DNA from 4 places in the Gordonia sp. PvP123 genome. Region 4 is predicted to be linked to each of the others. Evidence: riboswitches for the same ligand, from Rfam matches in the RefSeq annotation. Region 4 holds a riboswitch; each other region holds the start of a gene.
The links. A riboswitch is a leader RNA that binds a small molecule or an ion and turns the genes downstream of it on or off. The one in region 4 is predicted to bind cobalamin.

Region 1 (7,927 bases), on a different contig from region 4:
GAGAGGTGGTCGACGGCGGCGTCCCGGTGCTCGATCATCCCGACCGATCGCAGAGCTGCTTCCACCGCGGCGCGGTCATCGGTGCGACCCATACTCCACGGCGGTGCGTAAGGAAGCCGCCCCAACGAGACGTACTCGTGCACCAGCATGTCGGCGGGTAGGTCCACTTCCTGCGGCACGAAGGCGATCTGCTTGGCCCGGTCCCGGACGCTCATCGATTCGGTTGCCCGGCCGTCGACGGTGACCGTGCCACGCCGCGGTCCGAGCAACCCGACGACCGACCTCAGCAAAGTCGACTTGCCGGACCCGTTGGGACCGACGAGGCCGACGATGTCACCTGCCCGCACGTCGAGTGAAATGTCCTGCAACACCGGGTGATCGTCGATCCACACCTCGACCCCGGACGCTGCGATCCCGACCGGTGTGCGACTCATGCGGCGGCACCGAACTGGTAGCGGCGCCGGCCGAGGATGAACAAGAACAGCGGCGCACCGATGACTCCGGTGACCACGCTGAGCGGGATCTCGACCGGCCGCAACGCAATCCGGGCGACGACGTCGACGAGAACCAGGAAGACCGCGCCGATCAGGGCTGAGGTGGGCAGGACCCAACGGTGCCGGGAGCCGACGAGAATGCGTGCGATGTGGGGGATCACCAATCCCACGAACGCGATGGCCCCCGACACCGCGACCATCGTGCCGACCATCACCGCGAGGAGCGCGAACAACAGGTTTCGTAGCAACGGGACGCGAACGCCCACCGCGGCGGCGACATCGGGTCCGGCCGAGAGGGCGTCGAGCCACCCATGGAGTGCGAAAGCGATCGCGGTGCAGGTCACGACGACCGAGACCGGCAGCAGCAGCTTGCCCCACGATGCGCCGGCAAGACTGCCGAGCAGCCAGAACAGGACCGATTGAGCGGCCTGCGAATCGTTGGTGCGCAGCACGAGGAAGCTGGCGATGGCGGACAGCGCCGATGCGGCAACGGTTCCGGTGAGCACCAGCCGGAGCGGAGTGATACCACCCTGGCTCATGGTGATCGCGAAGACGAGCAGCGCGGCTCCCAGTGCGCCTGCCATTGCTCCGAGGCTCAGCGACCACAACCCGAAGCCGGCAAGGAACCCGGTGGTGATCACCGATGTCGCCCCGACTGCCGCACCAGACGAGACGCCGAGAAGGTGCGGGTCGGCCAGCGCATTGCGGACCAGGGTCTGGACCAGCACCCCCGCAACGGCAAGACCCGCGCCGACCACCAGCCCGAGCAGGATTCGCGGCATCCGGATGTCCCAGACGATCGCAAGCTGGGTACGCGTGACGGCAGGCCCACCGAACCGTGAGGCGATCACGTCGACGACCGTGGACACGGGCAGCACTTCAGCGCCCGAGCACAGGGCGAGAAACGCAGCGGCCAGACCCAACCCGAGCACGACGACAACGACGACCACGGGACGGCGTCGTCTCGTGCGTCTGTGCGTGCGCGGCAGTACCGGCGCCCTGCGGGCACCATCGATCAACATGTGTCGTCGGTCCATCCTCGTGGCGTGACAAGCAGCATCGAGGCTGGTATCTGGCTGAGTCAGTGCGTCGAGGTCATCGACGCGCCGAGTTCACAGTGGCGGGACCGCGCCGGAGTCGAACCGGCTTCCCAGGGATCTCGATGCGACGAGACTACGACATACCCGACAGTCTCCGACACCGCGCCCCGACGACACGGGCGTCAGGGTCGCTCGTTGCGCCCCGCCCGCTCGACGAGGGCGGCGACGCGCTTGGTCTTGGTCTCGGGTCGTTTCGCGAGAGCCAGCTGCGACAGCCCGAACTTCCGCACGCTCGGCGGGAAGGCGTCCCAGTTGGCGCGCGCAACCGGGTTGGCGTCGAGTGCAGCGGCGAGCTCCGGGGACTCGATCAGCGCCTCGGCGTCGTCGAACATCGTCCAGAGACCGCGGGCCTGGGCGTCGTCGATCACGGCTTGTCCCGCGGGCTGAATCCGACCGGCGGCCGCGAGGTCGGCGACACGCGCCTTGTTCGACGCCGACCATCCGCTGTTGCGTCCGCGCCGGGTGAACCACATGCCGCGGCGGCGGTCGTCGATGACGCGGGTGTGGCCGTCGATCCAGCCCCAGCACAGCGCCTCGCGAACGCACTCGTCGTAGTCGATCGGTTCCCGGCCCGATCCCTTGCGCCAGAACACCAGCCACACGCCGCCGGATGAGTCGTGGTTGTCCCGCAACCACTCTCGCCATGCCTCGATCGTGTCCACGGCGAGCTTCGGCGCATCGGGGTCGGCCATGCGTTCACCCTAATCAGCCGGGCCTCGTCTCGGTACAGTTGAGCCGTGAACGAGATCGTCAGCTTCGCGACGGACAACTGGTGGCTGATCTTCCCCATCGGCGCTGTCGTCGGCGGGTGGGCGGGGTCGATCGGGAAGTACAACGAGAAGCGGCGCAAGGACAAGATCGAGCTCGCCCGGATCAAGGCGAACGCGCAGACCGAGCAGCTCAAACTCACGACGACGTCGGCCGACCAGCTGCGCCGGACCCTTCGCCAGCACGACTCGCTGAACGAGAAGTGGTTCGGTTACGAGCTCGATCTCGCGACGCTCATCGAGTACCCGATGATGACCGACATGCGTGAACCGCTGACCCTCGCGTTCCACCGCGCCCGGGTCCGCGCCGACGATCTGCGACCCGAGCCGGGCGCCCAGGGGCCACTGCCCGATTCGATGTCCCCGGCAGACTTCGCCGAGTACCGCGACGCCGTGGGCGAATACGCCGCGGCATTCGACGCAGCCGAACGAGAGTCCCGGCGGCGCAGGCAAACCGACTTCTCACCCGTCGAACGCGAAGCCCTGGACCGGGCACGCAAGCTGATCGGCGTGGCCGCCGACTCCGCGGCCACACCCGCAGAGCGGCAGGCGGCCTACAAGAAGGCCCTGGCCGAACTCGAGGGCATCATCGACGTTCCGCAGGTGGCCGCGGCGCAGCTCGAACGGCAGATCGCCGGCGCCCTCGAGCGCGGCTCGGAGTGATCAGAGGTCCGGGATCGGCAGGTCCAGGTTCGGCGAGATGATCCCGCCGTCGACCTCGAGGATCTTGCCGGTGACGTACGCGCCGGCCGGGGACGCCAGGTAGAGGGCGGCCGCGGCGATGTCCTCCGGGTCGCCGAGTCGGTGCAGCGGAGTCGATGTCTCGACTGCGGTACGCATTCCGTCGTCGCCCGCGACGATCTCCAGCGCCGATGTCAGGATGGCGCCCGGTGCGATGCCGTTGACCCGGATCTTCGGATTCAGATCCATCGCCGCGATGCGCGTGTAATGCGCGAGAGCAGCTTTCGCGGTGCCGTAGGCGGCGTAGGCACGTCCGGGCAGGCGGCCCACCGCCGACGTGATGTTGATGATCGAACCCCGGCCGCTGGTCTCAAGGATCTGCTTGGAACCGGCGACGACCAATGCGTGCGCGTTACCGACATTGAAGTCGAAGGCATCCCGCAGGTGCTTGGGGCTGGTGTCGAACAGAGGCCGGGGCATCGCCCCGCCGACGTTGTTCACCACGGTGTCGAGCCGCCCGAACTCGTCGACCGCGGTCTGCGCGAGCGCCGCCGCCGCATCGGGGTCGCCGAGGTCCACGGCGACGGTGCGCGCGCGTCGGCCCGCCGCGCGGACCCGTTCGGCGACCTGCTCGAGGTCGGATTCACTGCGGGCCGCGATCACCACGTCGCCGCCGGCCTCGGCGAAGGCGACCGCGATCGCCGCCCCGAGGCCCCGGCTCGCGCCGGTCACGATGGCCACCTGGTCGTCTATCCGGAATCTGTCGAGAATCACCCGTCGACCATGCCACGCCGGGACCGAAAACGAGAACGTGTTCTAGGAATCGGCCGAAAACAGCAGGTCGTGATCTCAGTAGTCGCGGCCGGCGGACACCACGGAGAGCAGTTCCTCGCCCGCGGCGAACCTGCGGAGGTTCTCGGCGACCCACGGTGCGAGCTCGCGCGTCAGTCCCGACGCCGGGTTGGCGACATGCGGGGTGATGATCACGTTCGGCAGGGACCAGAGCGGATGGTCGTCGGCGGGCGGTTCCGGATCGGTCACGTCGAGGGCCGCGCCCGCGATCTGGCCGTCGGCCAGCGCCCGGTACAGAGCTTCCTCGTCGACGAGCGGGCCGCGCGCGATGTTGACCACCCACGCATGGTCGGGCAGCGCCGCGAGGCTCTCGGCGTTGATCATGTGCCGGGTCTCGGGCGTCGCCGGCGCCGCCAGCACCACGTGGTCGATGGTTCCCCACAGCTCGTCCAACTCGTCGGACCGTCGGATCTCGTGCGCACCGGGCACGTCGCGGCCCGATCGGTTCACCGCGACGACGCGGGCACCGCACGCCCGGAGACGTGGGGCGAGGGAGGCACCGATCCCGCCGGCACCGACGATGGCGACGGTGGCGCCGTGCAGCGACCGGACCGCGGTGTCGATCCGTTCCTTGTCCCAGTGCCGGAGGACGGCGGTGTTGATCTGCCGGAGTCCTGCGAGGAGCAGCGCCAGCGCGTGCTCGGCGACGTTCTCGGCATAGAAGCCCGACGCGTTGGTCCAGAGCCGGCGGTCGTCGAGGATGTCGGCGGCCACGAAATCCTCGATGCCCGCGGTCTTGAGGGCCACCCATTCGACGGTGTCGGGCAGTTGCGGGAAGTCCGCGGGCGGCCCGATCCACACCAGCACCCGGGCGTCGTCGAGGCCGACGATCTGTCCGCCCGCGCCCTCGATCGCCGCGACCAGGTGCTCGTCGCGGACGGGTTCGAGGGCGACGGCCACCGGGGTCATCGGGAGACCGATCGGGCCGCGGTGGTCGCCAGTTCGTCGGCGATCTCGTTGAAGTGGTCGCCGGCGTGCCCCTTCACCCAGCGCCACTCCACCTGATGCCGTTTCTCCTCCTCGACCAGACGACGCCACAGATCCGCGTTCTTGACCGGCTTGCGATCCTTCGTCTTCCATCCGTTGGCCTGCCAGCCGTTGACCCACTTCATGATCCCGTTGCGGACGTAGGTCGAGTCGGTGTAGATGATGACGGTCGACGGCCTGGTCAGCGCCGCGAGACCCTCGATGGCGGCGGTGAGTTCCATCTTGTTGTTCGTCGTGTCGGGTTCCGACCCGGAGATCCGCTTCTCGGTGCCCTTGTATCGGAGCACCGCGCCCCATCCGCCCGGGCCCGGGTTCCCCAGGCAGGCACCGTCGGTCGAGATCTCGACGACGGCCGAGCCCGATTCCGGGTCTGCGGAGGAGTCGTCGGTTGTCGGGTTCGCGGAAGCTGTCACGCACGGAAGCCTACGGCAGCTGCGATGCCCGGCAGCAGACTCACCGCTAGGGTGGACTCATGGCTGTGTGGGACCCGACACGCTATCTACAATTCGCCGACGATCGCGCGCGGCCGTTTCTCGACCTCATCGCGCAGATCCCGACCAACCCGCTGTCGGTGGTCGACCTGGGGTGCGGACCGGGCCACCTGACCAAGCACCTGCGTGCGCTCTGGCCCGCGGCCGAGATCCTGGGCATCGACGACTCGGCGGAGATGGTCGACCGGGCCATCCGGGACAACACCGACCCGCACGCCAACTACGACGCCGTCGACGTCTCGCAGTGGACGCCCCACCGGCCGGTCGACCTGATGCTCTCCAACGCGATGTTCCAGTGGGTGCCCGACCACCTCGACGTCATCGACGGTCTGCTCGGTCACCTGACCGATGGCGGCGCCTTCGCCCTGCAGGTGCCGAACAACACCGACTCGCCGACCCACGCGGCGCTCGCCGAGCTCGCCTCGACCGAGCCGTACGTCGGGGCCTTCGGCGACCTCCGGGCGCTCCCCCGGCTCGACGCCGAGATGTATCTCGACTTCTTCGCCGAGCGCGGTCACCACGTCAACGCGTGGGAGACGACCTACTTTCACGTGCTCGACGGCCAGGACCCGGTGTTCGACTGGATGTCGGGAACCGGTGCGCGTCCGTACCTCCAGGCACTTACCGGCGACCTCCGGAAGCAGTTCGTCACCGACCTCAAGAAACGTTTCGCCGAGGCCTACCCGCGCCGCGAGTGGGGCACGGTCCTGCCGTTCCGCCGAACGTTCGCCGTGGCCACTCGCCGCTGATCCGCCCCCGTCGACTGTGCATCGATATCCGTCGACTGTGCGCTGTATCCCGTCGTTCGTTGCCCCACTTCCGGCGAAGGGTCACGCACCGGCGTCGGTTCGGCATCGACGCCGCTCCGAGCCGCCACTTCTGCAACACTGACACCACTTGTCGTTTCTTCTGGGGGTACGTCCATGCGTCCGGCCCGCCGCATCATCGCGACCGTTGCCGCTGTCGCCCTCGCGGGCGGCCTGTTGACCACCGTGTCTGTTCCGGCGAGAGCCGCGGTCTGCAACGCCACCGGCGTCACCGGGGGCGATGTCGGCAGCACCGGCAGTTCCGGGTCCAGTGAGCTCGGGTGGGGCAGTCTCGACTTCGGCAGCTACCGGGCGGACGGAAAGAAGCCTCAGGGTCCGCTCCCGACATTGACCGGCGCCACCAAGGCCGTCTCCTGGGTGACCGGCCCGCGAAGTCCCGCACGCACCGACACCCGTTTCGGCATCACCGCCACCGACGTCGGTGTGCCGTGGGACAACGGATCCGGTCAGATCCTGATGGCCTTCGGTGACACGTGGGGCAGGTGCGCGGGACAGATGGCCTGGAAACACAACACGATGCTGCGCAGTGACGCGAACTCCGACCTGGCCAAGGGCATCCGATTCCCGAACGCCGTGCCCGGGTCGGTCCGTTCGGGCGCGCCGGTGACGCCGGCGCATCCGACGTGGGCGCAACCCATGTTCAACGCCGTCGGGGTGCGCAACATCGAAGTCGGTCGGATCCCCACCGGCGGTATCTCGATCAACGGCACGCAGTTCGTCGGTTTCATGTCGATCCACCGGTGGCTGGGGCCCGGCCGGTGGAGCACGAACTACTCGGGAATCGCTGTGTCGCACAACAACGGTCAGACCTGGACGGTCGACAACAACACGCTGCGTTGGAACACCGACCTGACGATCCCGGGCGTTCCCCAGGTGACGAGGGGCCATGATCGGTTCCAGATGGGCGCCTTCCTGCGGAGCGGGGAGTACATCTACCAATACGGAACGCCCAACGGACGTTCCGGTTCAGCCCATGTGGCCCGCTTCCGTCCGGCCGACATACTGAACCTCAGCCGATACCAGTACTTTCGCGGTGGCACCGCGTGGTCGCCGAATCCGGCCGACGCCGCGCCGGTCGTCGCCGGCCCGGTCAGCGAGATCTCCGTGGCCTACAACGCCTTCCTCGGCCGGTTCGTGATGCTGACCGAGCGTGCAGGGACGATCATGCTGCGCACGTCGCCGTCGCCGGTGGGCCCGTGGAGCGGAGAGCGAGTGCTCATCACCCCCAAGCAGTCCAGCGGTCTGTACACCCCCTACATCCACCCTCGATCGTCGGGCAAGAACCTGTACTTCGTCGTCTCGCGGTGGGACGACTACAACGTGATGCTGGTTCGGACCGACCTGTCGAAGGTCCGTCTGTGAGCCGCCGCATCGTGTTGATCCGCGCGGTCAATGTCGGCGGGGCGAAACTCCCGATGGCCGAATTGCGCCAGATCGCAACCGACCTCGGTGCCGAAGACGTCTCGACCTACATCGCGTCGGGCAACCTGCTCTGCACACCACCGGCCGCACCAGAGCAGTTTGACCGCGCTCTCGAAACCGCGATGGAGGATCGCTACGGATGGTTCCGGGAGGTCATCAGCCGCACGCCCGGGCAGGTCCGCGCCGCGCTCGACGCGCATCCGTTCGAGATCGCCGACGACAAGTATTCCTACGTCTACTTCCTGACCGGCCGACCGGCGCCCGACAAGGTGGCCGCGTTCGAGCGCAAGGACTTCGGCCAGGACG
Region 2 (7,927 bases), on a different contig from region 4:
GGCCCGCCAGCCGCCGCGCGTCGTCGCGGCGAAGGCGCCGCGTGCCGAGATCGCGTTGGCCGGCTGATGGTGATGCACGGCAGCACGGATCGTCGACCACGGGTCGATCGCGGTGACCGGTGCGTCCGATGAGAACGACAGGGCGACTCCCGTTTTGGCCAGCATCGCGAAATCGTTGAGAGTTGCCGCACGGGGTGCGCCCAGACGGGCGTCGTACAGGTCGCCCGGTCCGCCCCATTCGGCGTCGAACAGCGGTTGCATGCTGGCGATGACGCCGCAGCGCGCGAGGACCTCCGCGTCGGCGGCGGTGACCATCTCGGCGTGTTCGAGTCGGTGCGCGCACCGTGCCAGTGCGGGCGTGCCGAGTTCGTCGGCGAGGTCGGCGAGGGCGCCGACGACCACACCGGTCGCGGCGTCGCCGATGACGTGGAAGCCTGCCTGGATGCCCGCGATCGTGCAGGCCCGCAGGTGGTCGCGGATCGCCTCGGCGTCGAGATAGCTGATGCCGTGGGTGTGCGGATCGTCGGTGTAGGGCTCGGAGAGCCACGCGGTGTGCGAGCCGATGGCGCCGTCGATGAACAGGTCGCCGCCCAGGGCGTCGGCCCGCGTGATCGACATCAGTTCGCGGGCGTGGTCGGCGTCGGTGACAGCCTGTCCCCAGTAACGCCGGACCTCGACGGGGTGGTCGAGTTCGGCCAGCGCCAAGAAGTCGTCCATACCGCTGATGTCGGGTCCACCGTTCTCGTGGACCGCGACCACACCGTGGGCCGCGGCCCCGTCCAGCGCACGACGCTGGGCACGCTCACGGTGCGCGGCGGTCACGAGGAGCCGGGCAGCGCCCCGCACAAGGTGGTGCGCCTCGGCGACCAGCGGTTCCTCCGGGTGGTACCCGACGGCGTCGGCCAGGTCCGGGATGAGGCGTCGAAGCGCGGTGGACGCCACCGCCGAGTGCTCGTCGATCCGGGCGAGATAGACCGGTCTCGTCCCCACGACGGCGTCGAGCTCGGTGGTCGTCGGGAACCTGCCGTCGTCGGGTTCGGCACCCGCCCAGGTCGAGTCGTCCCAGCCGAGACCCCAGATGAGGTCGCCTCCCTCGTGCGCGGATTCGGCGGCCACCGCCTTCTCCACGAGCCGCAGACAATGCGTGCGGCTCGACGCCTCGTTCAGGGTCAATCCATCGAGCCCGAGTCCGGTGGAGGTCAGGTGCACATGGGAATCGACGAAGCCCGGACTGACGAAGAGTCCGCCCAGGTCGATGATCTCGGCGTCGGGGTGAAGCGCACGTCCGACGTCGTCGGTCCCGACCCAGACGACGATTCCGTCGGTGACGGCCATCGCGGTCGCGTCGGGGGCGGCCGGCGAGTACACGGCGCCGCCGAGAAGCAGTTGGGTTGCCACGATCGTTCAGTGTGCCTTGCCGTCGGTGAAGGGTGGCGAGGGGTCCGGTTGCCGGGCGTCGGGATCCCGGGCGGTGTCGCCAGTCCGACGCAATACAGAACGGGCTCAGCGGCCCTGTGGCAGGCCCCGGGTCCCGAACGGCGTGGTGGCCGACCCCGGCTCGGGCGTGTCGGATTCCACGACGGAGCCCTCGACGACGGTTGCGCCACGTCCCGCGCCGTAGACGCCGGTGGCGTAGACCCCGGCCCGGTCCATGGCGGTCGCGACCCGGCGCGCACCGACGGCCACGACGACCGGACGCATCACCCGACGGGTGGGCGGGAACAGCAGGAGGGTCCCGGCCACGGTCGACACGACACCCGGGATGACCAGCAGCAGGGTCGACACGGCGACGAGCGCGGTGTCGGCCAGCGGTGCACGGGCGTCGACCTCGTTCCGGGACGCCCGCTGCAGCTCGCCGAAGACCTTGCGGCCCTGCCAGCGCAGGACCACGACCCCGAGGACGACGGCGGCGAGGCTGATCAGCACCGCCCAGCCGAACCCGAGGGTCATGACCATCGCGACGAATGCGGCGATCTCCAGTACGGCGTAGGCCGCGAACCAGCGGAGAGCCATGATGCTTCACCTGTCCTTCGGTGCCCTTCGGCACCCGTTGACGTCAGGGTCTGCATCGGTAACGAACGAGTGCCCGATTTTGCTCCCGAGGGGTGGTTTCGACAAGCTCAACCAGCGGTGGGCGGTCAGTCCTCGCCGCGGCCTTCGATGTCGCCCTCGGTCTGCAGGTAGACGTTGCGCAGGGCGTCGAGCAGCTCGGCCGGCGGCTCGCGCCACATGTCGCGTTCGACGGCCTCGAGCAGACGTTCGGCGATCCCGTGCAGCGCCCAGGGGTTGGACTGCTGCATGAACTGCTGGTTGGTCTCGTCGAGGACGTAGGACTCGGTGAGCTTCTCGTACATCCAGTCGGCGACGACGTCGGTGGTCGCGTCGTAACCGAAGAGGTAGTCGACCGTGGCGGCCATCTCGAAGGCGCCCTTGTAGCCGTGGCGCTGCATCGCCGAGATCCACCGCGGGTTGACCACGCGGGCGCGGAACACTCGGCTGGTCTCCTCCGACAGCGTCCGGGTGCGGACGGAGTCGGGCCGGGTGCTGTCGCCGATGTAGGCCTCGGGCGAGGACCCGGTCAGCGCGCGGACGGTCGCGACCATGCCGCCGTGGTACTGGAAGTAGTCGTCGGAGTCGGCGATGTCGTGCTCGCGGGTGTCGGTGTTCTTCGCCGCCACGGCGATCCGCTTGTACGCGGAGCGCATGTCGTCGACCGCGGGCACACCGTCGAGGTCGCGTCCGTAGGCGTAGCCGCCCCATTCGGTGTAGACCCGCGCGAGATCCTCGTCGCTGCGCCAGTCCCGCGAGTCGATGAGTTGCAGGATCCCGGCGCCGTAGGTGCCGGGCTTGGACCCGAAGACGCGCATCGCGGCACGACGCCGGTCGCCGTGTTCGGCCATCGCCGCACGCACGTGGGCGGCGACGAAGTTCTGCTCGTCGGTTTCGTCGTCGGCACCCGCGGCGAGCGCGACCGCATCGTCGAGCATCGTGACCACGTGCGGGAACGCGTCCCGGAAGAAGCCGGAGATGCGCACGGTGACGTCGATGCGGGGACGGCCGAGTTCCTCGAGCCCGATGAGCTCCAGCGAGGAGACGCGCCGGGACATCTCGTCCCACACGGGCATGACACCGAGCAACGCGAGGACCTCGGCGACGTCGTCACCCGACGTGCGCATCGCGCTGGTCCCCCACACCGACAGTCCCACCGACGGGGGGTATTCGCCGTGATCGGCCAGGTAGCGCTCGAGCAGCGAGTCGGCCATCGCCCGACCGGTTTCCCACGCCAGCCGCGAGGGCACCGCCTTCGGGTCGACGGAGTAGAAGTTGCGTCCGGTGGGCAGCACGTTGATCAGGCCGCGCAGCGGCGACCCGCTCGGCCCGGCCGGGATGAACCCGCCGTTCAGAGCGTGCAGCACACGCGGGACCTCACCGGTCGTCTGGCGCAGGCGCGGGACGACCTCGGTGGCGGCGAAGGTGAGCACGTCCCCGACCGCTGTCGGCAGTCCCGCGGTCGCCGCGGTGACGGCCTCGGCCGACCAGTCGTCCTTGGCGCAGGCGGCCACGAGTTCGCGGGCCTGGGCCTCGACGGCATCGACGGAACCCCGCTCGGCCGAGCCGTCCTCGACGAGTCCGAGAGCCTCGCGGAGGCCGGGCAGAGCCGATGTGCCGCCCCAGAGTTGGCGGGCGCGCAGCATGGCGAGGACCAGGTCGACCTCGGCGTCGTCGCGCGGGGGCTCGCCGAGGACGTGCAGGCCGTCGCGGATCTGGACGTCCTTGATCTCGCAGAGCCAGCCGTCGACGTGCAGCAGCATGTCGTCGAAGACCTCTTCGTCGGGACGTTCGGTCAGACCGAGGTCGGAATCCATCTTCGCCGCGGTGAGGAGCGTCCAGATCTGCTGGCGGATCGCGGGCAGCTTCGCCGGGTCGAGCGCGGAGATGTTGGCGTGCTCGTCGAGCAGCTGCTCCAGGCGGGCGATGTCGCCGTAGGACTCGGCGCGTGCCATCGGCGGGATCAGATGGTCGACGAGGACCGCATGAGCGCGCCGCTTGGCCTGTGTCCCCTCCCCCGGGTCGTTGACCAGGAACGGGTAGACGAGCGGGAGGTCGCCGAGGGCGGCGTCGGTACCGCAGTCCGCCGACATGCCGAGGTTCTTGCCGGGCAGCCATTCCAGGTTGCCGTGCTTGCCGACGTGCACGATCGCGTCGGCACCGAAGCCGGTGTCGTGCGCGGCAACCCACCGGTACGACGCGAGGTAGTGATGCGACGGCGGGAGGTCGGGGTCGTGGTAGATCGCGACCGGGTTCTCGCCGAAGCCGCGCGGCGGCTGCACCATGATCGCGATGTTGCCGAAGGTCAGTGCCGCGATGACGATGTCGCCGTCGGGATTGTGCGTGCGGTCGACGAACAGGTCGCCCGGAGCCGGACCCCAGTGCTCGGTGACCGCCGAACGCAGTCCCTCGGGCAGGGTGTCGAACCACGCTCGGTAATCGCCCGCCGAGAGGCGGATCGGGTTTGCGGCGAGGGTCTCCTCGGTGAGCCAGTCGGCATCCTGGCCGCCGGTGGCGATGATCTCGTGGATCAGTTTGTCCGAATCATCCTCGGCGAGACCGGGAACCGATCCCGGACCGGACTCCGGTCCGATGTCGTACCCGGCCGCGCGCATCGCATCGAGCAGGCGCAGGAGGCTGCGCGGGGTGTCGAGTCCGACGGCGTTGCCGATCCGGGCGTGCTTGGTCGGGTAGGCCGATAGCATGACCGCGATCCGCTTGTCCGCGGCCGGTGTCCGACGCAGCCGGGCGTGCGCGGTGGCGATGCCTGCCACCCGGGCGCAGCGCTCGAGATCCGGCTGGTACCACGGCAATCCGTCGTCGTCGAACTCCTTGAAAGAGAACGGCACGGTGATGATCCGACCGTCGAACTCGGGCACCGCCACCTGGGTGGCGACGTCGAGCGGTGACAGTCCGTCGTCGCTGTCCTCCCAGTCCGCGCGGGAACCGGTGAGGCAGAGACCCTGGAGGATCGGGACGTCGAGTGCGGCGAGTCGCTCGATGTTCCACGCCTCGTCGTCGCCACCGGCCGACGCGGTGGCCGGGGTGGCGCCGCCGGCGGCCAGCACGGTGACCACCAGGGCGTCGGCGGTACCGAGCAATTCGAGGAGGTCGTCGGGCGCGGTCCGCAGCGACGCACAGAAGATCGGCAGCGCTCGCGCGCCCTTCGCCTCGATGGCATCGCAGAGCGCGGCGATGTAGCGGGTGTTGCCTGCCAGGTGCTGGGCGCGGTAGTAGAGCACGGCGATCGTGGGGGCGTCGGGACCTTCGTGGCTCGTCGCTTGCGCTCCTCGCACCTCAGGGAGCGGAGAAGGCTCGGCGTGCGCTCCTCGCACCTCAGGGAGCACAGAAGGTTCCGGCCGCGGAGAAGGCGTCCGTTCCAGCACACCCCACGCGGGCGTCTGCTGCGGGAGTTCGAAACCGTTGCCGGTCAGCAGGACGGTGTCGGACAAGAAGTGGTGCAGGTTGACGAGGTTCGCGACGCCGCCGGCCGCGAGGTAGTCGTGGGCCTGCGCGGCGACACCGGACGGCACGGTGGAGTGCGCCATCAGGTCGGGGTCGGGCTGCTGCTCGCCGGAACACACCACGAGCGGCTTGCCGGTCGCCTCGACCGCCGCGAGCCCGTCCTCCCACGCGCGCACTCCGCCCAGGATGCGTACGACGATGAGATCGGCGTCGGCGGCGAGTCGCGGGATGTCCTCGACCAGGATGCGAGAGGGGTTTGCGCCGCGGTAGGACACCGACGCCTCCGTCGGAGCACTGCCCGACGGTGTGTTCTCCTCATGGGCCGCCGAGGCCGTGAGCAGATCGGTGTCCGAGGTCGAGAGCAGCAGGATCATCGTGTCTCCTCGCCGGGTTGTCGCGCCCGGGTGCGTGTCGGTGCCGTGGGTGGCGGGTGCAGTGCGAGGGACTGGTCTGACTCCCGGATGGCCGGTCGATCCCGGCTCCCCGATCACAGTGGCGCGACCGCGCCGGAATCGCACCGGCTTCAGCCCGCTCGCGGTGCGTTCAGCCTACGGCCACCGCACCCGCCGGTCGTAGGCTGGTGGGATGAACCAGCCAGCCCGGGCCGCCGCCGACCGTTGCCCAGGGGTCTTCGACACGCATCCGGCGGCCGACGGCGCACTGGCCCGGGTCCGGCTGCCGGGCGGGCGGATCCGTCCGGATCAGCTTGAGGTGCTCGCCCGGGCGGCCGCCGACCATGCCGACGGGCACCTGGAGTTGACGGTGCGCGGCAACCTCCAGCTGCGCGGGATCACCGACGTCGAGGCCGTCGCCGAGGCGGTCGTCGCGGCCGGGCTCGCGCCGAGCAGCACCCACGACAAGGTGCGCAACATCGAGCTGAGCCCACTGACCGGGCGTATCGGCGGGGTCGCCGACGCGCGTCCGCTCGCCGCGGCCCTCGACGACGCGCTGCGTGCCGACCCGGCCGCGGCCTCCTTGTCCGGCCGGTTCCTGTTCGGGATCGACGACGGCCGCGGGGACATCGCCGCCCGACGCCCGGATGCGTGCGCGGTGATCCGGGCCGACACGCCGTTCGCGGCGGACATCAGCATCGCCGGGGTCGCCGTCGGGTCGGCCACCGGTCCGGAATCCATCGTGAGCGCGCTGATCGCGGTGGCTGCCGGTCTGGGCGAGGTCTCGCCCGGCGCGTGGCGGGTCCGCGACCTCGACACCGACGCCCGGCGTCGACTCACCGACCTCGTCGCGTCGGGTCTCGACCCGGTGATCGACGACGACCCGGACACCACGCCGAGCGCCCCCGGCGAGCCGATCGTCGGCTGGTTCGACCAGGACGACGGCGCGGTCCTGCTCGGCGCGGTCGTCGAACTCGGTCGGTTGCCGGCCCGGCTGGCGGAGTTCATCGCGGCGGTCCAGGCGCCGATCGTGTTCACGCCCGACCGCGAGATCCTGCTCTGCGATCTCGGCGAGGGCGTGGCCGAGACCGTCGTCCGCGTGCTCGCCCCGATGGGCCTGATCTTCGATGCCGCGTCGCCCTGGGCGTCCGTCAGCTGCTGCGTCGGAGCGCCGGGGTGCGCGTCCGCCCACGCCCCGGTCCGGGACGACCTGATGGCCCGTGTGCAGGCCGGCGACCCCGTCGACGAACGCGAGCACTGGGTCGGTTGCGCCCGTGGTTGCGGATCGCCGGCCGAATCCCACCTCTCGGTGGAGGCCACGCCCGACGGCGGATACGAACGGCGGCGCCGTTAGGCTCGTCAGCACCATGACCGAGTACCTACGAGACGGCGCCGCGATCTACCGTCAGTCCTTCGCCACGATCCGCGCCGAGTCCGACCTCTCCGCGTTCGCGCCCGACGTCGCGACCGTGGTCGTCCGGATGATCCATGCATGCGGCCAGACCGACCTGACGCGCGACGTGATCGCGACGCCCGGTGTCGTGGCGGCCGCGCGCGGCGCGCTGGAGGCCGGCGCCCCGATCCTCTGCGACGCCAACATGGTGGCCTCCGGCATCACCCGCAAACGCCTCCCCGCGGACAACGAGGTGCTCTGCCACCTGTCCGAACCCACTCTCCCGACTCTTGCCGAGCAGCTGGGGACCACGAGAACCGCTGCCGCACTGGAGTTCTGGTTGCCCCGCCTGGAAGGTGCGGTGGTCGCGATCGGCAACGCGCCGACCGCACTGTTCGCGCTGCTCGACATGATAGACGACGGTGCGCCCCGTCCCGCCGCGATCGTCGGCGCACCCGTCGGTTTCGTCGGCGCGGTCGAATCCTGCGCGGCCCTGGCCGAGCGCGACGACCTCGAGTTCATCACGGTCACGGGCCGGCGTGGCGGGTCGGCGATCACCGCGGCCGCGGTCAACGCGCTCGCGACCCCGAAGGAATGACGATGGCCCCCATGCACTCGGACAGCTCGG
Region 3 (7,927 bases), on a different contig from region 4:
TCCCCCGACGCCGCATCCGCCGCCATCGACACCGTGCTCGACCCGTTGCGTCTGGCCCTGCGTGCCGTGGCGGTCCTCGGCCTCGTGGTCGCCGTCGGGGCCTACCTGCTGGGCGGGTCGGCGTCGGCCGCGGCGGTGCGACGCGGGTTCGGCCAAGGCCTCGACTCGGTGCAACGGATGCGGCGGTCACGACCGCCGAACGCGTTCGAGGAGAGCCTGTTCCGTGCACGGATCGCGTTGCGCAGCGCGATCATCGGTATCGCAGCGCTGCTCCTCGTGTTCTGGAGTTATCCGACCGGGCTGGTGGTGCTGCTCATCGCCGTCTTCGGGCTCCTCGCCCTGCTGATCCTCGAACTCGTCATCAGGCCGGCGAAGACCTGGGCCGAGAGTGGGGCGACGCCGGATGAGGAGAAGCCGTCGGGCGACGCGGCGCCGGTCGTCGAGACCGTATGAGCCAGGCGTCGGTCGCCGCCGAGGTCGCGCCGCCCACCACTCGCAGGTGGTGGGCGCGCGCGGCCATGGCCCTGGCCGTGGCCGCGATCCTGCTCCCGGTGGCCGCCGCGGGAATCCTCGGCCTTCTCGGTCTGCTGATCATCTGCGTCAGCTGCGTCGTGGTCATCGTCGTCGCGCTGTACTGGTTCCTGATCAGCCGGGGCGTCCTACGGGTGGTCGCGGCCGTTCTCGCCGCCGCCCCCGTCCCCCTGCTCGTGGTGTTCCTCATCCGCGAGCGACAGCTGTGGGTCGTGATCGTCGCCGCGCTGCTGGCAGCCGCAGCGGTGGGGTGCGGCCGCCGCGCGCTCCGACCGTCCCGCATCGACTCGCTGATGCCCGAGCACGCGGCCCCGGATGTCCACCGTCCGTTCATCATCATGAATCCACGTTCCGGTGGCGGGAAGGTCGTCCGGTTCGACCTGCAGCGTCAGGCCGAGTCCCTGGGCGCCGAAGTCGCGTTGCTCGACGGGCCGGTGGAGATCGACGTGGTGCAGCTGGCGCGAGACGCCGTGGCCCGCGGAGCCGACCTGCTCGGGGTCGCGGGCGGTGACGGCACCCAGGCGCTCGTCGCGGGCGTGGCCGCCGAATCCGGCGTCCCCTTCCTGGTCGTCAGCGCCGGCACCCGAAACCATTTCGCGCTCGATCTCGGACTCGACCGTCAGAATCCCGCCCGGTGTCTCGACGCTCTACGGGACGGCGTCGAGTTCCGCGTCGACCTCGGTCACATCAACGGCCGCCCCTTCGTCAACAACGCGTCGTTCGGGATCTACGCCGAAGTCGTCCAGAGCCCGCAATACCGGGATGACAAGACGCGCACGGTGTTACGCATGCTCCCCGACCTGCTGGGCAGAGGCTCGACGTCTGGTCTGCGCGCTGTCATCGGGAACGAGTCGGTTGCCGACCCCCAGGCGATCCTGGTCAGCAACGGCCCGTATGCCACCAACGACGTGGCCGGGCTCGGTCGTCGCACCCGCATCGACGAGGGGCGCCTGGGCGTCGTCACCGTCTCGGTGTCCGACACCCGGCAGGCCGTCGGACTCCTGCGGCGTACGCACGATCAGGGGCTCGTCCAGCGGACCGCCACCGAGGTGACCGTCGACGCCGACGCCGAGGTCATCCCCGTCGGGGTCGACGGCGAATCGCTCCAGCTCACGACGCCGGTGCGATGCACGATCACGCCCGGTGCGCTGCGCGTCCGCGTCCCACGGCACCGCCCCGAGACCCGGATCGCGCCACCGCAACTGGACTGGCTCCAGCTGTGGTATCTGGCGTGGCGTCCCCACCGCGCCGCCTGACCACAGCTGGAGCGCGTACCTCAGCCGCGCAGCAGTCCCTTGGCGACGTGGGTCACCTGGATCTCGTTGCTCCCCGCGTAGATCATGAGCGACTTGGCATCGCGCGCAAGCTGTTCCACGCGGTACTCGGCCATGTAACCGTTGCCGCCGAACAGCTGCACCGCCTCCATGGCGACGTCGGTGGCCGCCTTCGACGAGTAGAGCTTCATCGCCGACGCCTCGGACAGGCTGAGCGGTTTACCCGCCTTGCCGCGTTCGATGGCGCTGAAGAGCATGTTCTGGACATTGATCCGCGCCACCTCCATCTCGGCCAGCTTCAGCTGGATGAGCTGGAACTGGGCGATCTCCTGACCCCACAGCTTGCGGTTCTTCGCGTAATCGATCGACAGCCGTTGCGCCTCGTTGATGATGCCCAGCGACAGGGCGGCGATCCCGACGCGCTCCGCGGTGAAACCGGCCTTGGCGCCCTCGGATCCACGCGAATCGGCGCCGGTGTCCTCGGTCTCACCGAGGAGACGGTCCTTGCCGACGCGGACGCTGTCGAAGAAGAGCTCACCGGTCGGCGAACTCATCATGCCCATCTTCTTGAACGGCTTGCCCTGGGTCAGCCCGGGCATGCCCTTGTCCAGCACGAACGACAGCACCTTGCGGTCGCGCATCGGGACGCCACTGCCGTCGTCGAGCTTGGCGAACACGACGATGGTGTCCGCGTAGGGACCGTTCGTGATGAAGGTCTTCTGCCCGTTGAGGATGTAGTCGTCACCGTCACGACGAACCGTGGTCTTCATGCCGCCGAGCGCATCCGACCCGGAGTCGGGTTCGGTGATCGCCCAGGCGCCGACCTTCTCCATGGTCACCAGCTCGGGCAGCCAGCGCTTCTTCTGCGCCAGCGTGCCCTTGCCGCGGATGGTCGAGGCGGTCAGCCCCATGCTCACACCCAGCGACGCGACGAGGCCCAGACAGACACCCGCGAGCTCGATGTTGACCATCATGAACATCGAGCCGCCCATGCCGCCGCCGTCACCGGAGGACTTCTTCTTCTCCCCCTTGGCTTCTGCCTCGAGTTCTTTCTCGAGCGCATCCTTGGCCATGGCATCGACACCGAAGCTCGACAACAGCTTGCGGGTGATGTCGTACGGCGGCAGGACGCCGGACTCGAGTTCGTCGAGATGTGGCCGGATCTCCTTGTCGATGAACGCCCGCAAGGCGTCCCGAACCATCAGATCTTCATCGGACCACTCGAACATCGTCACACTCCCAGACCGGTGTCCGCCCGGGGGCGAACATGTTTCAGTTTCGTCGTCCCCAACTGTGTCAGGAGTCACTGCCGATGTCTAGGTACGCCGTCGCGAATCTGTTCCTATCAGGTGTTTGCGCAGGTGTAGATGGTCGCGGGACGGACCTCGTGGGCGAAGAACCGCTCTGCGTCCGGGCACAGAAGGGCTTGGGCAACCGGCATCGCCACCACCACACAACGGTCGGCGAGCCCGGAGTGCCCCACGCGCCACGCGTGGACTCGGCCGACGAAATCCGCGAGGCTCTCGCCCCCGTGTGGCCGGGCGCCGGGATCGGCGAACCATGCGCCGAGTTCGGCGGGATCGATCTGCTCCGGGGTGCGCCCTGCCCACGTTCCGACGTCCAGGGTTCGCAGCGCGTCGTCGACGAGGGCGTCGGTTGCCCCCAGGAGTCCGGCGGTCTCCCGGGTCGCGATCTCCGGACCGCAACAGAGGACCGGGCGCGTGGACGCCGCGGCCAGGCGGAGCACGTCCCGACGGCCACGCTCGTCCAGAAGCGGATCACCGCCGAATCGCACCGACCGGTTGGGGCCGGTGCGACCGGCGGTGATGATCTGCATGCGCGAAACGATCGCCGCCTCAATGCTGGGCGGCGACCGCCGGGGCGCGGTCGGCGGTACGCGAGCGCGCCATCGCCCCCAGCAGCAGGGCGAACACCACGGTGAGAACCGTCCACAGGATCACCTGGTTGGCGATGGCGTAGACCCGGAAGTCCCCGATCACGTCACCGGGGAAGCCCGGGAACACGATCTGACCCACGTCGTTGCGAACCGGCTCGGGGACCTCGCTGAAGGACGGCAGGAACGCGAGCACGATCGCGATGCCGGCCAGGTAGGCCGCGACAGCGGCGACGGCCGAGACGAATCCGCCGATCCGCGGACGCAGCCACAACGCCAGGACCACGGCCGCGATGGCCAGGATCACCGACGCCACACTGATGGTGAGGAAGGCTCCGGTCCTCTCGCCGATGGTGTCGTCGTCGCCGACGGCGGGCGGATTCGCCGGGTAGGCGAAGAACGGCACGGCGAACACGGCGACGAAACCGATCGCGCCGAGCACACCCGCAACCGCGCGCGGGTCGGTCGCCGGATGGCGACTGCCGAGATGACTCCAGAGCACCGTGAACGCCACCGCGAAGAACGCACCCATGCACACCGCGAACACGACGTTGCCGACACCGGCGCCGAGGTTCTCCTGCATGGCCCGCGTGAACAGCTCGCCGCCCTCACCGTGCGTGTGGCCACCCGGTTCGGCGGCGTGGGCCAGTGCCTCCTCGGCCTCCGAACGGGCGCCTTCGTAGTCGATGGCCTTGGCGACGACCGGTTCGAGGTAGAACCGGGCAAACACGAACGAGACGATTCCGGCGATCAGACCTGCGAGCAGGCCGGCGCCGATGAATTTCTTCTCCATATGTACTTGGCTTCCTGTGGGATACGGCCGGTCAGGCCGGCTCAGTGGCAGGGGAAGCCGAGGAAGTGGCGTGCGTCGTGCACGAACTCGTGGACGTGGGTGTCGGAGCCGAAGACGGACACGACGCCCTGGTCGTACCCGAGGAAGTAGTAGGCGAGACCCGCCAGGAGCACGGTCAGGCTGAGCCAGAGGGCTGCACTCGCGACCGACAGGTTCGGTACGGGCAGGGCACGGGCCGGGGCGGCCTGTACGGCTGCAACAGTGCGGGGAGCTGTCATGGAGGGGTCCTTTCGCCGATCTCGCGTCGGAGATGTCGTGGTGTAGCAGTCCGGAGGACTGCTACGCGCCGGCACGGCATCCTGACTCACGTCACCCCGTCACCATCGACCGCGTCGATATGTCGACACGTCGACCGCGTCGACATATCTACGGTGTCGATATGGGCAGCGTTCACAGTGGCGCGACCGTTCCGGACTCTCACCGGATTCCCCGCACAGGCGTGGGATGACTCTATACCGCGTTCTGTCGTACGCGTGAGACATAGTGGAGAGATGCCCCGCGCTTCGGTGCTCGACCGCTTCACCGCCCCCACCCGACGGTGGTTCTCCGGCGCCTTCACCGCTCCCACCGCCGCGCAGAAGGGTGCGTGGACGTCGATCGCCGACGGCTCGCACACCTTGGTCATCGCCCCCACCGGATCGGGCAAGACCCTCGCCGCGTTCCTGTGGGCCCTCGACCGCCTCGCCGCCGACCCGGACTCGCGGCCCGCCGGCACCAAGGTCCTCTACATCTCGCCGCTCAAGGCATTGGCCGTCGACGTCGAACGCAACCTGCGGGCCCCGCTGACCGGCATCACGCGGGCGGCTCAGGAGCTCAACCTGCCCGAACCGAACATCACCGTCGGCGTCCGGTCCGGTGACACCTCCGCCGCGGACCGCCGCGCACTGGTCAAGACACCGCCCGACATCCTGATCACGACGCCGGAGTCGCTGTATCTGATGCTCACGTCGGCCGCGCGAGAGAGCCTCACCGGCGTCCAGGCCGTCATCGTCGACGAGGTGCACGCGGTCGCCGCCACCAAGCGCGGTACGCACCTCGCGCTGACCCTCGAACGACTCGACGAGCTGCTCGAGAAGCCCGCGCAGCGGATCGGGTTGTCGGCGACCGTCCGGCCGCCGGAGGTGGTGGCGGGGTTCCTGTCCGGCGCCGCGCCGTGTCAGGTGGTCAAGCCCAAGGCCGACAAGACGTTCGACCTCCGCGTCGATGTCCCGGTCGAGGACATGGCCAACATCCCACCCCCGGTGTCCGATGCCGACCCCGCCGCACTCGACGACGCGTTCTCCCCGACCGCCGGGTCGCTGTGGCCGTACGTCGAGGCCTCGATCGTCGACCAGATCGAGGCCAACCGGGCGACGATCGTGTTCGCCAACTCCCGGCGCCTCGCCGAGAAACTCACCGCCCGGCTCAACGAGATCCACGCCGAACGCCACGGGCAGCCGGCCGAACCGACCGGCAATCCGTCGGTCGCCGGCGGCGCCCCCGCGTTCGTCATGGGCAGCGGCGCGAGCTCCGGCGCCGAACCCGTCCTGGCCCGCGCGCATCACGGCTCGGTCAGCAAGGAGCAGCGCGCCCAGATCGAGGACGACCTGAAGGCCGGGCGCCTGTCCTGCGTCGTCGCGACCAGCTCCCTCGAACTCGGCATCGACATGGGCGCGGTCGACCTCGTGATCCAGGTGGAGTCCCCGCCGTCGGTGGCCAGCGGGCTGCAGCGCATCGGCCGCGCCGGCCACCAGGTCGGCGAGATCAGCCAGGGCATCCTGTACCCGAAGCACCGCACCGATCTCCTGCATTGCACCGTGACGGTGAGCCGCATGCTCGACGGGGCGATCGAGGAGATCAAGGTCCCGCAGAATCCCCTCGACATCCTCGCCCAGCAGACCATCGCGGCCGCCGCGGTCGACGACCTCGAGGTCGACCACTGGTACGAGGTGATCCGGCGTGCGGCGCCCTATCGCGAACTGGGCCGGGGCGTCTTCGACGCGACCCTCGACCTGATCGCGGGTCGTTTTCCGTCGGACGAGTTCGCCGAACTGCGCCCGCGGGTGAACTGGGACCGCGACGCCGGGGTGATCACCGGCCGGCGCGGAGCGCAGCGGCTCGCGGTCACCTCGGGCGGTTCCATCCCCGACCGCGGCCTCTTCGGTGTGTTCATGGTCGGCGAGAAGGCAACGCGCGTCGGCGAACTCGACGAGGAGATGGTCTACGAGTCGCGTGTCGGCGACGTCTTCGCACTCGGCGCGACCAGCTGGCGGATCGAGGACATCACCCACGACCGCGTCCTGGTCTCCCCCGCGTTCGGTCAGCCGGGCCGGTTGCCGTTCTGGATCGGCGACGCGATCGGACGCCCCGCCGAACTCGGCGCCGCGATCGGTGCGTTCACCGGTGCGATCGCCGACCCCGGCAAGCTCGACGACCATGCCGCACGCCTCGGCCTCACCGACAACGCCCGCACCAACCTCGAGACCCTCATCGCCGAGCAACGGGAGTCGACCGGACACCTCCCCACCGACCGCACCCTGGTGGTCGAGCGGTTCCGTGACGAGCTCGGCGACTGGCGGGTGATCTTGCACTCCCCCTACGGTTTACGTGTCCACGCACCCTGGGCGAGCGCGATCTCGCAGCGCCTGCTGGAGACCCTGGGCATCGAGGGTGCCACCACGGCCTCCGACGACGGGATCATCCTGCGCATGCCCGACACCGACGACGCCCCGCCCGGCGCCGACGTGTTCCTCCTCGACCCGGACGAGGTCGAGCAGCTCGTGACCGACGGTCTCGCGGATTCGTCGATGTTCGCCTCCCGGTTCCGCGAATGCGCCGCTCGCGCACTGTTGTTGCCGCGACGCGACCCCGGACGGCGCGCTCCGCTGTGGCAGCAGCGCCAGCGCAGCGCCCAACTGCTGTCCGTCGCCTCCAAGTTCCCCGACTTCCCGATCGTGCTCGAGGCCGTCCGCGAGTGCCTGCAGGACGTCTACGACCTCCCCGCCCTCCTCGATCTGCTGACCCGCATCCGCACACGCCGCATCCGGGTCGTGGAGACCGAGACACAGAGCCCGTCACCGTTCGCCGCATCGTTGTTGTTCGGCTACGTCGGGGCGTTCATGTACGCCGACGACGCCCCGCTCGCCGAGCGCCGGGCGGCCGCGCTCTCGCTCGACACCAGCCTGCTGGCACAACTCCTCGGTCGCGTCGACCTCCGCGAACTCCTCGATCCGGCCGTCATCGCCGACGTGATCGCCCGTCTCCAACGCCTGTCTCCCGAACGCCAGGCCCGCGACGCCGAGGATGTCGTCGACCTGCTGCGGTGGCTGGGACCCCTCACCACCCAGGAGGTCGAGGCCCGGTACCGCGGCGACGAGCCGGCGACCGATGTCCTCG
Region 4 (7,927 bases):
TGGCTCTGGCGTTCCGCCGCGAGGGCTGGTTCACCATGGTGCGTCCGCACGATCCCCGCGACGAGGTCGACGACATGTGGGAGGCACGCATCCGGTGCCATCGCTGCGAGGACAGCTACATCGCCTACGAGATGGACCGCGACCCGTCCGCGGGTCACGCGCCGATCTGTCTGGCCTGCGCATCCGACGATCTCGAGTTCCAGCGAGCCGCCGACCGGGAGGCGACGACGCGTTAGGACTCGCGCACATCCATCACTGGTCGACAGGTCCACCGCCGTACCCGGGGGTGGACCTGTCGATCGGCGGTGGATCTGCCGGTCAGCCGACTCCGGAGTCCGACAGCACGACGCGATACACGAACGCGGCTTCGGGCCCCAGTACGAGCCCGACGAGTTCGATGAGCGTCAGCACGAATCCGCGTCCGTGCGCCGGACCGGTCGTGCCGTCCAGGTGGTGGGCGAGCTCGTGGAGCACCACCAGTTCGCGCAGCGCCCAGCGCCCCTCGGCCGCGGACGGGATGGCGATCTCGGCGCCGACCGGCACGCCGTCGGATCTGCGAACCCGGGCGGCGTAGTGCGCGGACCGCTGGCCGCGCCGCTCGCGGACCGAGACCGGTTGAGCCGCACGCTCGAAGCTCGACCGCACCCCGGGTAGCTCGAGCACCCTGCGCACGTAGTCGTCGACGGCGTCGATCGAGGCGAACCGAACCTCGGCGGGGAGAGTCACCTCGGTGCCGGCGAGCTGCACCGTCCGCGACGACGACACGTTGTCGAACAGACGGTGCACGAGGTGCTCGGCCTCATAGAATCGGGCGCGCCCGGTGTCACGTTCAGTCACGGCATCGCCCATGATGGAACGTACCCGGCGCCGGGAGCGAAGCGAGCGGGCCGAAGCTCACCCCGGAGCCGATGGGAGAGTTCATGCGCCGTCCCGATCTCGATGCAGTTCGCGAGCGCGTGATGCGACTGCCCGGCGCCTCCCTGGTGCTCCGCATCGTCATCGACATCGCCCGGGGGAACCTCACCGACCGATCGATGACGCTGGCAGCGCAGGCCTTCACCTCGATCCTCCCGATCGTGATCCTCGTGCTCACCCTGCCGGGCACCGACGTCGTCGACGACGCGCTCACCGAACTCGGTATCCCCGCCAGCAGTCTCGACGCGCCCACGATCGACGACCCGACATCGGCCACGACCTTCGGCATCATCGGTGCGCTGATGACCATCGCCGGCGCCACCTCCCTGTCCCGTGCCCTCGGCCGAATGTATGTGTCGATCTGGGACGTCGCCAAACTGCCGTGGCGCAGTTTCTGGCGGTGGGTCGTCGTCGTCTTCCTCATCCCCGCGGCGGTGACCGTGCAGGGCCTGTCCACCGGACTGCAGGCCACCTCGATCTTCGGCGTGCATGTCGGCGACCACGGCGTCCTGGGGATCGTGCTGGTCGCCGCCGTGACCCTGCTGATCTGGTCGGCCACGTTCACGTTCATCCCCCGGCTCCTGGTGTCGTCGCAGGTGCCGATGAAGCTGCTCGTCCTCAACGGACTCGGCACCGGCCTCCTCATCACCGTGCTGCTCGCCGGTAGCCGCGTCGCGCTGCCGACATTGGCCGCGGGCACGATCCGCAGTTACGGCACCCTCGGCATCGTCTTCGTCGCGATCAGCTGGCTGTTCGTGTTCGCACTGATCCTGGTGGTCACCGCCATCGTCGTGCACGCCGCGGCGACCGACGAGGGGCGCGTCGGCCGATGGGTGCGGCGGTGGGCGGGCACCCCGACACCGTTCGTCCCGCAACCGTCGGTGGCGTGGTACGACCGGCCCGGCGCGAGGCCCGCGGAGGACTCCGCCGCCGGCGTCGAGCCCTAACCCTCGAGCGCGCCGCGGGCGCCGCCGAATTCCCGGTCGGCACCGATCTTCGCCCGTCGTCCCGCGTGGTCGCCGGCCCGGCGCGCGGCCTCCGAGTATCCCGCGGACGCGCTCGACGGACGCCAGGTGCCGCGCGCGCTCGATTCCGTCCGATAGAAGTCGGTCACCTCGATCTCCTTGTTGCGCAACGCGACCGCCGTCGAACGAGTCGACTCGCCGGAGTCGCGTTCGGCGGCGATGGCCTCGGCACGGGCTGCATCGCGGGCCTCGGTGAGACGCTTGCCGATGCGTTCGGCGAACGCCGACTGGAAGTTCAGGCGCGCCGTGATCGGCGACAGCGGTTTCTCCTCGATCACCCGCCGGGCACGCCACCCGCTCCCCCGGGTGACGACCCGCGCGAACGTCTCGCCCTTGTACGCCCCCGATCGCAGGTACGCGTCGCTGGCAGCGACCATCTGCACGATCAACGACGTGTAGAGGGCTTCGCAGGCGTCGATGTCGGCTTCGTAGCCGTAGGCGAGGACGAAGGTCGAGTTGCTCGCCACGTCGACGGTCACGTCGTTGGCAGCGGTGATGGCCACGAAGAGCTGCACGTAGGTGCGCAGTCCACGCTTGCCCGGTTCGCCGATGGCGATCTGCCGACTGATGGGGGTGACCTTCTTGCGCGCCGCGGGATCATGGGCGCGGGCCACGGCCAGGTCGATCGACGATGCGGTCGCGAGCCGCTGGGCGGCCTGCATGAAGGTCTCGGCCTCGTGCTCGTTGTCGGTGTTCTCCGCCTGACGCAGAAGGGCCGAGATCCGGGTGAGCAGCTTGTCGTCGCGCATGTGTTTCAGACTATCCAGCGGCCCGTTCGGTTCCCTCTGAGCGCGAATTGCCTCGAGACGACGTCTCGACGACGCGCAAGAGCAGGGCGCAGGCGGCGATCAGGACCCCGGCCCACAGCCCGGCGACACCCCAGTGTCGTTCGGCGAATCCACCGCACACCGCGCCGAGCACGAACACCGGCCACATCCAGAACACCGCCACCCATGCCCACGGCCGATCGGTGCCCAGTGACGCGACCAGTTCGTGTGCCGACCTCACCAGGGTGCCGGTGACGTAGGTCAGTCCGCCCTGCACTGTCGACGTGTGCGACAGCGCCGAGTTGATCGCACCGGTGGCCACCGCGACGACGACCATCCCGGCGGTCGGCGACGCGGTGAGCGCGACGACGGTGCCGGCGAGAAGCGCGCCGGTCACCGCCCCGAGAATCCACACCGGAGCGTGGTTCCCGCCCCAGCGGCTGATCGCCGCACCCCCGGCAGCACCACTGAAGAACGCGACCACGAGTCCGGCGACGAGAGCGATGGTCGACCACCGGCCCGCCGCGGCCGAGGCACCCATGATGGTGGAGTTGCCCGACATGAAGGCGACGAAGCTGCCCTTGAGCACGAAGAACGCGATGGCGTCGATCAAGCCGGCCACGAACAGCAGCGCGGCCGCGATCGCGATGTCCGGGTGTGCGCTGCTCAGAAACCTGTCGAGTCGGGCCGCCATGAGCACGAATCTAACGCCTGCATGTCCGGCGGCAGGCGCACGTCGACCGCGACGTCGTCAGCCGCTGGTCGCGCTCAGCGCTTCTCGCAGGCGATGCCGTCCTTGTCGCGATCGGACTCGGAGTTCGCGTCGTACAGGTCGTCATCGACGGTGAAGTTCGTGACCGGCGTACCCGACGTGGAGTCGACGGCGCCCGTCTGGCCGACACCGTGCGGATAGTCGGCGTTGAGTTCTGAGCAGTTGGCGTAATCGGTTGCCGCCGAGGCGGGCGCCGCCACCATCAGCGGAGCGACCGTCATGGACGCCGCGGCCAGGAATCCGAGAACCATCTTTCGCGAGCAACGCATCGTGCTTGACCTTTTCTGTGTGTCCCCCGACACCTCATCGTGACGAGGTGACATTACGGGGTCCGGCCGATGAAAGACGCGCTCGACGCGAAGATTGGTCCGGCCGACGGACACGCCGAGCGACCAGGGTCCACGGTCGCGGGGGCCGCCGCCTCTGTTGCATGACAACGTGTGTTGATAAAGTCCGCCCAGACCACACATCGACCAGCGGGGGAACGATGATCAGGAACGACGTCGAGTTCGATTCGGACGGTACGACGTGCCGAGCATGGTGGTACCGGCCCGAGGGAGCCACACCGGCCCCGGTCATCGTGATGGCACACGGCCTCGGCGGGGTCCGGCAGATGCGGCTCGATGCCTTCGCCGAACGGTTCACCGAAGCCGGATACTCCTGTCTGGTCTTCGATTACCGCCACTTCGGGGACAGCGACGGCGAACCGCGCCAGCTCCTGTCCATTCGCCGTCAGCTCGATGACTGGGCCGCGGCGATCGCCTTCGCACGAACTCTCGCCGGCGTCGACACCTCACGAATAGTGCTGTGGGGCACCTCCTTCGGCGGCGGACACGTGCTCGTCGCCGGCAAACGCGACGGCCGGGTGGCAGCGGTGATCTCCCAGTGCCCATTCACCAGCGGACCTGCGTCGACCGCGGCCCTGGGCGTGGTGTCCGGGGCGAAGGTGACCGTTCGGGCACTCGCGGATCTGGCCGGATCCGCACTGCGCAGGCCGCCGGTCATGGTCGGCCTGGCCGGCGAACCGGGATCGGCGGCGCTGATGACCGCACCGGACGCGGTGTCGGGATATCTCCCACTGGTTCCCGACGGTCTCGAACTGCCCAACGAGGTGGCCGCGCGGGTCGGACTGACCATTCCGTTGCACTCACCCGGCCGGGCATTGAAAGATCTCGACTGCCCGACCCTGCTGTGCGTGTGCGACGGGGACACGGTGGCACCGGCACGCTCGACGATCGCCTACGCGCGGCGCGCACCCGGAGCCCGGGTCATCCGATACCCGGTCGGGCACTTCGACATCTACATCGGCGAGGACTTCGAGAAGGTCGTCGCCGACCAGCTGCAGTTCCTGCGCACCACCGTGCCGGCCTGACCCCGACTACAGCCCGAACCGGGCCTGCATCCCCCGCAGCGTCTCCGCCGACGCGAGCAGACCGGCTCGCTCCGCATCCGAGAGCGGGACGTCGAGCCGGGTCTGGGCGCCGCCGCGGTCGACGACGGTCGGCAGCGAGAGACACACTCCGTCGAGTCCTTCGATCCCGTCGGTCCGCGTCGACACCGGCAGCACCCGGTGCTCGTTGTTCAGGATCGCCTCGACGATGCGCGTCGACGCCAGACCGATCGCATAGTTCGTGGCCCCCTTGCCCTCGATGATGGTGTAGGCGGCATGCACGACCTCGTGGTGGATGCGTTCGCGTGCAACCACATCCAGCGCCGGACGACCGGGCAGCGGGGTCCACGACGTCAGCGGCACCCCACCGATCGTCGCCGAGCTCCACAGCGGGATCTCGGTGTCGCCGTGCTCGCCGGCGATGTAGGAGTGCACGCTCTGCACCGCGACACCGCAATGCTGCGCGATGAGGAAACGCAGCCGGGACGAGTCGAGCACGGTGCCCGAGCCGAAGATCCGGCTGGGCGACAACCCGCTGATCTGCTGGGCGGCGTAGGTGACGACGTCGACCGGATTGGTGACCATCACGTAGATCGCATTCGGGGCCACCTCGAGCACCCCCGGGAGGATGGCGCGCGTCAGACCGATTGTGGCCTCGGCCAATTCGAGACGCGACTGACCCGGCTTCTGCTTCGCACCGGCGGTGAAGACGACGACGTCGGCGTCCGCGCACACCGACACGTCGTCGGAGCCGATGATGTCGGCACGCGGGACGAACTCGAGCCCGTGGGACATGTCGAGCACCTCGGCGGTCACCTTCGCGGCGTTGATGTCGAGGAGCGCGATGGTCCGTGCAACACCCCGGATGAGCGAGGAGTAGGCGATCGCGGTGCCCACCGCACCCGCCCCGATGATGGCCAGCTTCGTGTCTCGTACGTCCATCGGTTCACCGTTTCCGCGTCGGGTTCATCGATCGTCGGCATCCAGCGTAGGTCCTCGCACGGCCGCTGTCCGGGGACGCACGCCGACCGCCCACCGATCCGCTGGACGGTGTTGATAGCGTGTGCGGCGAGAACGGTCACACCCGCACACGTGGGTGTCAGGGAATCCGGTGCGAATCCGGGACTGGCGCGCAGCGGTATGGGGGACGGAACCGGCACACAGCCACTGGGGCGACCCGGGAAGGCGCCGGCTCCGGACGAACCCGAGTCCGAATACCGGCCGCTCTCGCTCGAGTCCACCGTGTATCTCGCGCACAGATACCCAGACCGTAAGGCAGTACAGTCCGTGTCCCGTCGTATCGACGGCACGACCGAGATCGCCACCGCCCCGCCGGTACGGCGACTCCCGTCGACGCCGCTAGCCGCAGTTCTGCTCGTCCTCACGCTCCTCAGCATCGCCCTGGCCACCGCGTTCGGCGCCGAGACCATCCCCGTCGGCGACGTCTGGCACACCGTCGCCGGACGCCTGACCGGCGCCGAGACCGATTCCGCGCACGCGGTGATCATCTGGGATCTCCGGCTGCCGCGGTCCGTCCTGGCCGCGCTCGTCGGCGCCGGACTCGCACTGGCCGGCGCTCTCATGCAGGCCCTGGTCCGCAACCCCCTCGCCGAGCCGTACCTGCTCGGCGTGTCCGCCGGCGCGGCGGTCGGGGCCACCGCCGTCATGACCCTCGGCGTGCTGGGCGGCCTCGGGGTGTGGGCACTCTCCGGCGGCGCGCTCCTCGGCGCGCTCGCGGCCACCGTCACGGTGTACCTCGTCGCCCGCGCCCAGGGCGGGTTGACCGCGCTGCGACTCATCCTGTCCGGCGTCGTGTTGTCCTCGGCGTTCATGGCGTTGTCGTCGCTCCTCGTGTTCACCGCCGCGGATCCCCACGCCGCCGACAACGTGATGTTCTGGATGCTCGGCAGCGTCGCCGGCGCCACCTGGGCGAAGGTGCAGATCGCCGGGGTGGTCGTGCTGGTCACCATCGTGGCGATGCTCGCCATCCACTCCTGGCTCGACGCCTACGCGGCCGGCACCGACACCGCGACGTCGCTGGGTGTACCGGTACGCGCGATGCGCAACGCGCTCTTCGGGATCCAGGGCGTCCTGGTGGGCGTGCTCGTCGCGGTGGCGGGTGGGATCGGCTTCGTCGGTCTGATCGTCCCGCACGCCGCCCGGCTGCTCGTCGGCGCCACCCACCGCGCGATGCTGCCGGTGGCGGTATGCGGCGGCGCGCTGTTCCTGGTGTGGGTCGACGTCATCTCGCGGGTCGCGGCCGCGCCTCGGGAGATGCCCCTGGGCATCGTCACCGGGTTGATCGGCGCGCCGATCTTCCTGTTCCTCATGGGTCGACGCCAGTATGTGTTCGGCGGCGGCTCATGACCAATCCACCACCGATCCGCTCGATGGCGTTGCGCGCGAACGCACTCGCGTGTCGACGGGGCGGCCGCGTCGTCCTGCGCGATGTCGATCTCGACGTCCCGGCGGGCACCCGACTGGCCATCGTCGGCCCCAACGGTTCCGGCAAGACCACCCTGTTGCGCACGCTGTGTGGGCTCGAACGTCCCGTCGCCGGCACCATCGACGTGGGTGGCGAGGACCTGCATCGACTCCCGTCGCGGCAGCGGGCCCGCTCGATAGCGGTGGTGGGCCAGGAGGAACAGCCCTCGGCCGAACTGACCGTCGCCGAGGCGGTCGGCCTTGGCCGGACCCCCTACCGCTCGGCCTGGTCGGCCGGGAGCCCCGACGACTCGACGGTGGTCGGCGCGGTGCTCGCGCAGGTCGGCCTCGACGGCTGGGGCTCCCGTTCGTGCACCCACCTGTCCGGCGGCGAGCGGCATCGCGTCGTCCTCGCCCGTGCGCTCGCACAGCAGACGCCGGTCCTGGTGCTCGACGAACCCACCAATCATCTGGACGCGGCCTGGCGCCTGCGGCTGATGGAGATCCTCGACGAACTCGACGCCACCGTGCTGGCAGCGATGCACGACCTCGACCTCGTCCTGCGCCATTTCGATTGTGTCGCAGTGGTGTCCGACGGCGGCGTGGTCGCCCAGGGCCGACCCGTCGAAGTGCT

Region 1: it holds a riboswitch for cobalamin, as region 4 does, so the genes downstream of both, ABIC25_RS14220 (FecCD family ABC transporter permease) here and ABIC25_RS06430 (FecCD family ABC transporter permease) in region 4, are expected to answer to the same signal.
Region 2: it holds a riboswitch for cobalamin, as region 4 does, so the genes downstream of both, cobN (cobaltochelatase subunit CobN) here and ABIC25_RS06430 (FecCD family ABC transporter permease) in region 4, are expected to answer to the same signal.
Region 3: it holds a riboswitch for cobalamin, as region 4 does, so the genes downstream of both, ABIC25_RS04685 (CbtB domain-containing protein) here and ABIC25_RS06430 (FecCD family ABC transporter permease) in region 4, are expected to answer to the same signal.

What each region holds. Positions count from the first base shown of each region.
Region 1 is NZ_JBEPPN010000006.1:374,139-382,065, forward strand. Features, by position in the region: gene ABIC25_RS14215 (ABC transporter ATP-binding protein) at 1-434, opposite strand, end outside; gene ABIC25_RS14220 (FecCD family ABC transporter permease) at 431-1,516, opposite strand; cobalamin riboswitch at 1,541-1,671, opposite strand; gene ABIC25_RS14225 (YdeI/OmpD-associated family protein) at 1,717-2,286, opposite strand; gene ABIC25_RS14230 (hypothetical protein) at 2,332-3,024, shown strand; gene ABIC25_RS14235 (SDR family oxidoreductase) at 3,025-3,816, opposite strand; gene ABIC25_RS14240 (D-isomer specific 2-hydroxyacid dehydrogenase family protein) at 3,892-4,803, opposite strand; gene rnhA (ribonuclease HI) at 4,800-5,294, opposite strand; gene ABIC25_RS14250 (methyltransferase domain-containing protein) at 5,354-6,121, shown strand; gene ABIC25_RS14255 (glycoside hydrolase family 183 protein) at 6,296-7,561, shown strand; gene ABIC25_RS14260 (DUF1697 domain-containing protein) at 7,558-7,927, shown strand, end outside.
Region 2 is NZ_JBEPPN010000001.1:51,934-59,860, forward strand. Features, by position in the region: gene ABIC25_RS00240 (amidohydrolase) at 1-1,398, opposite strand, end outside; gene ABIC25_RS00245 (FxsA family protein) at 1,504-2,013, opposite strand; gene cobN (cobaltochelatase subunit CobN) at 2,139-5,888, opposite strand; cobalamin riboswitch at 5,961-6,096, opposite strand; gene cobG (precorrin-3B synthase) at 6,100-7,260, shown strand; gene ABIC25_RS00260 (precorrin-8X methylmutase) at 7,274-7,897, shown strand; gene cobJ (precorrin-3B C(17)-methyltransferase) at 7,900-7,927, shown strand, end outside.
Region 3 is NZ_JBEPPN010000002.1:397,299-405,225, reverse strand. Features, by position in the region: gene ABIC25_RS04710 (hypothetical protein) at 1-453, shown strand, start outside; gene ABIC25_RS04705 (diacylglycerol/lipid kinase family protein) at 450-1,787, shown strand; gene ABIC25_RS04700 (acyl-CoA dehydrogenase family protein) at 1,808-3,034, opposite strand; gene ABIC25_RS04695 (histidine phosphatase family protein) at 3,151-3,642, opposite strand; gene ABIC25_RS04690 (CbtA family protein) at 3,662-4,492, opposite strand; gene ABIC25_RS04685 (CbtB domain-containing protein) at 4,534-4,770, opposite strand; cobalamin riboswitch at 4,846-4,982, opposite strand; gene ABIC25_RS04680 (ATP-dependent helicase) at 5,044-7,927, shown strand, end outside.
Region 4 is NZ_JBEPPN010000003.1:209,066-216,992, forward strand. Features, by position in the region: gene ABIC25_RS06390 (purine-cytosine permease family protein) at 1-236, shown strand, start outside; gene ABIC25_RS06395 (TIGR04338 family metallohydrolase) at 319-837, opposite strand; gene ABIC25_RS06400 (YhjD/YihY/BrkB family envelope integrity protein) at 921-1,862, shown strand; gene ABIC25_RS06405 (DUF2786 domain-containing protein) at 1,859-2,689, opposite strand; gene ABIC25_RS06410 (YoaK family protein) at 2,700-3,401, opposite strand; gene ABIC25_RS06415 (excalibur calcium-binding domain-containing protein) at 3,476-3,748, opposite strand; gene ABIC25_RS06420 (alpha/beta hydrolase) at 3,967-4,851, shown strand; gene ABIC25_RS06425 (L-lactate dehydrogenase) at 4,858-5,811, opposite strand; cobalamin riboswitch at 5,928-6,109, shown strand; gene ABIC25_RS06430 (FecCD family ABC transporter permease) at 6,157-7,236, shown strand; gene ABIC25_RS06435 (ABC transporter ATP-binding protein) at 7,260-7,927, shown strand, end outside.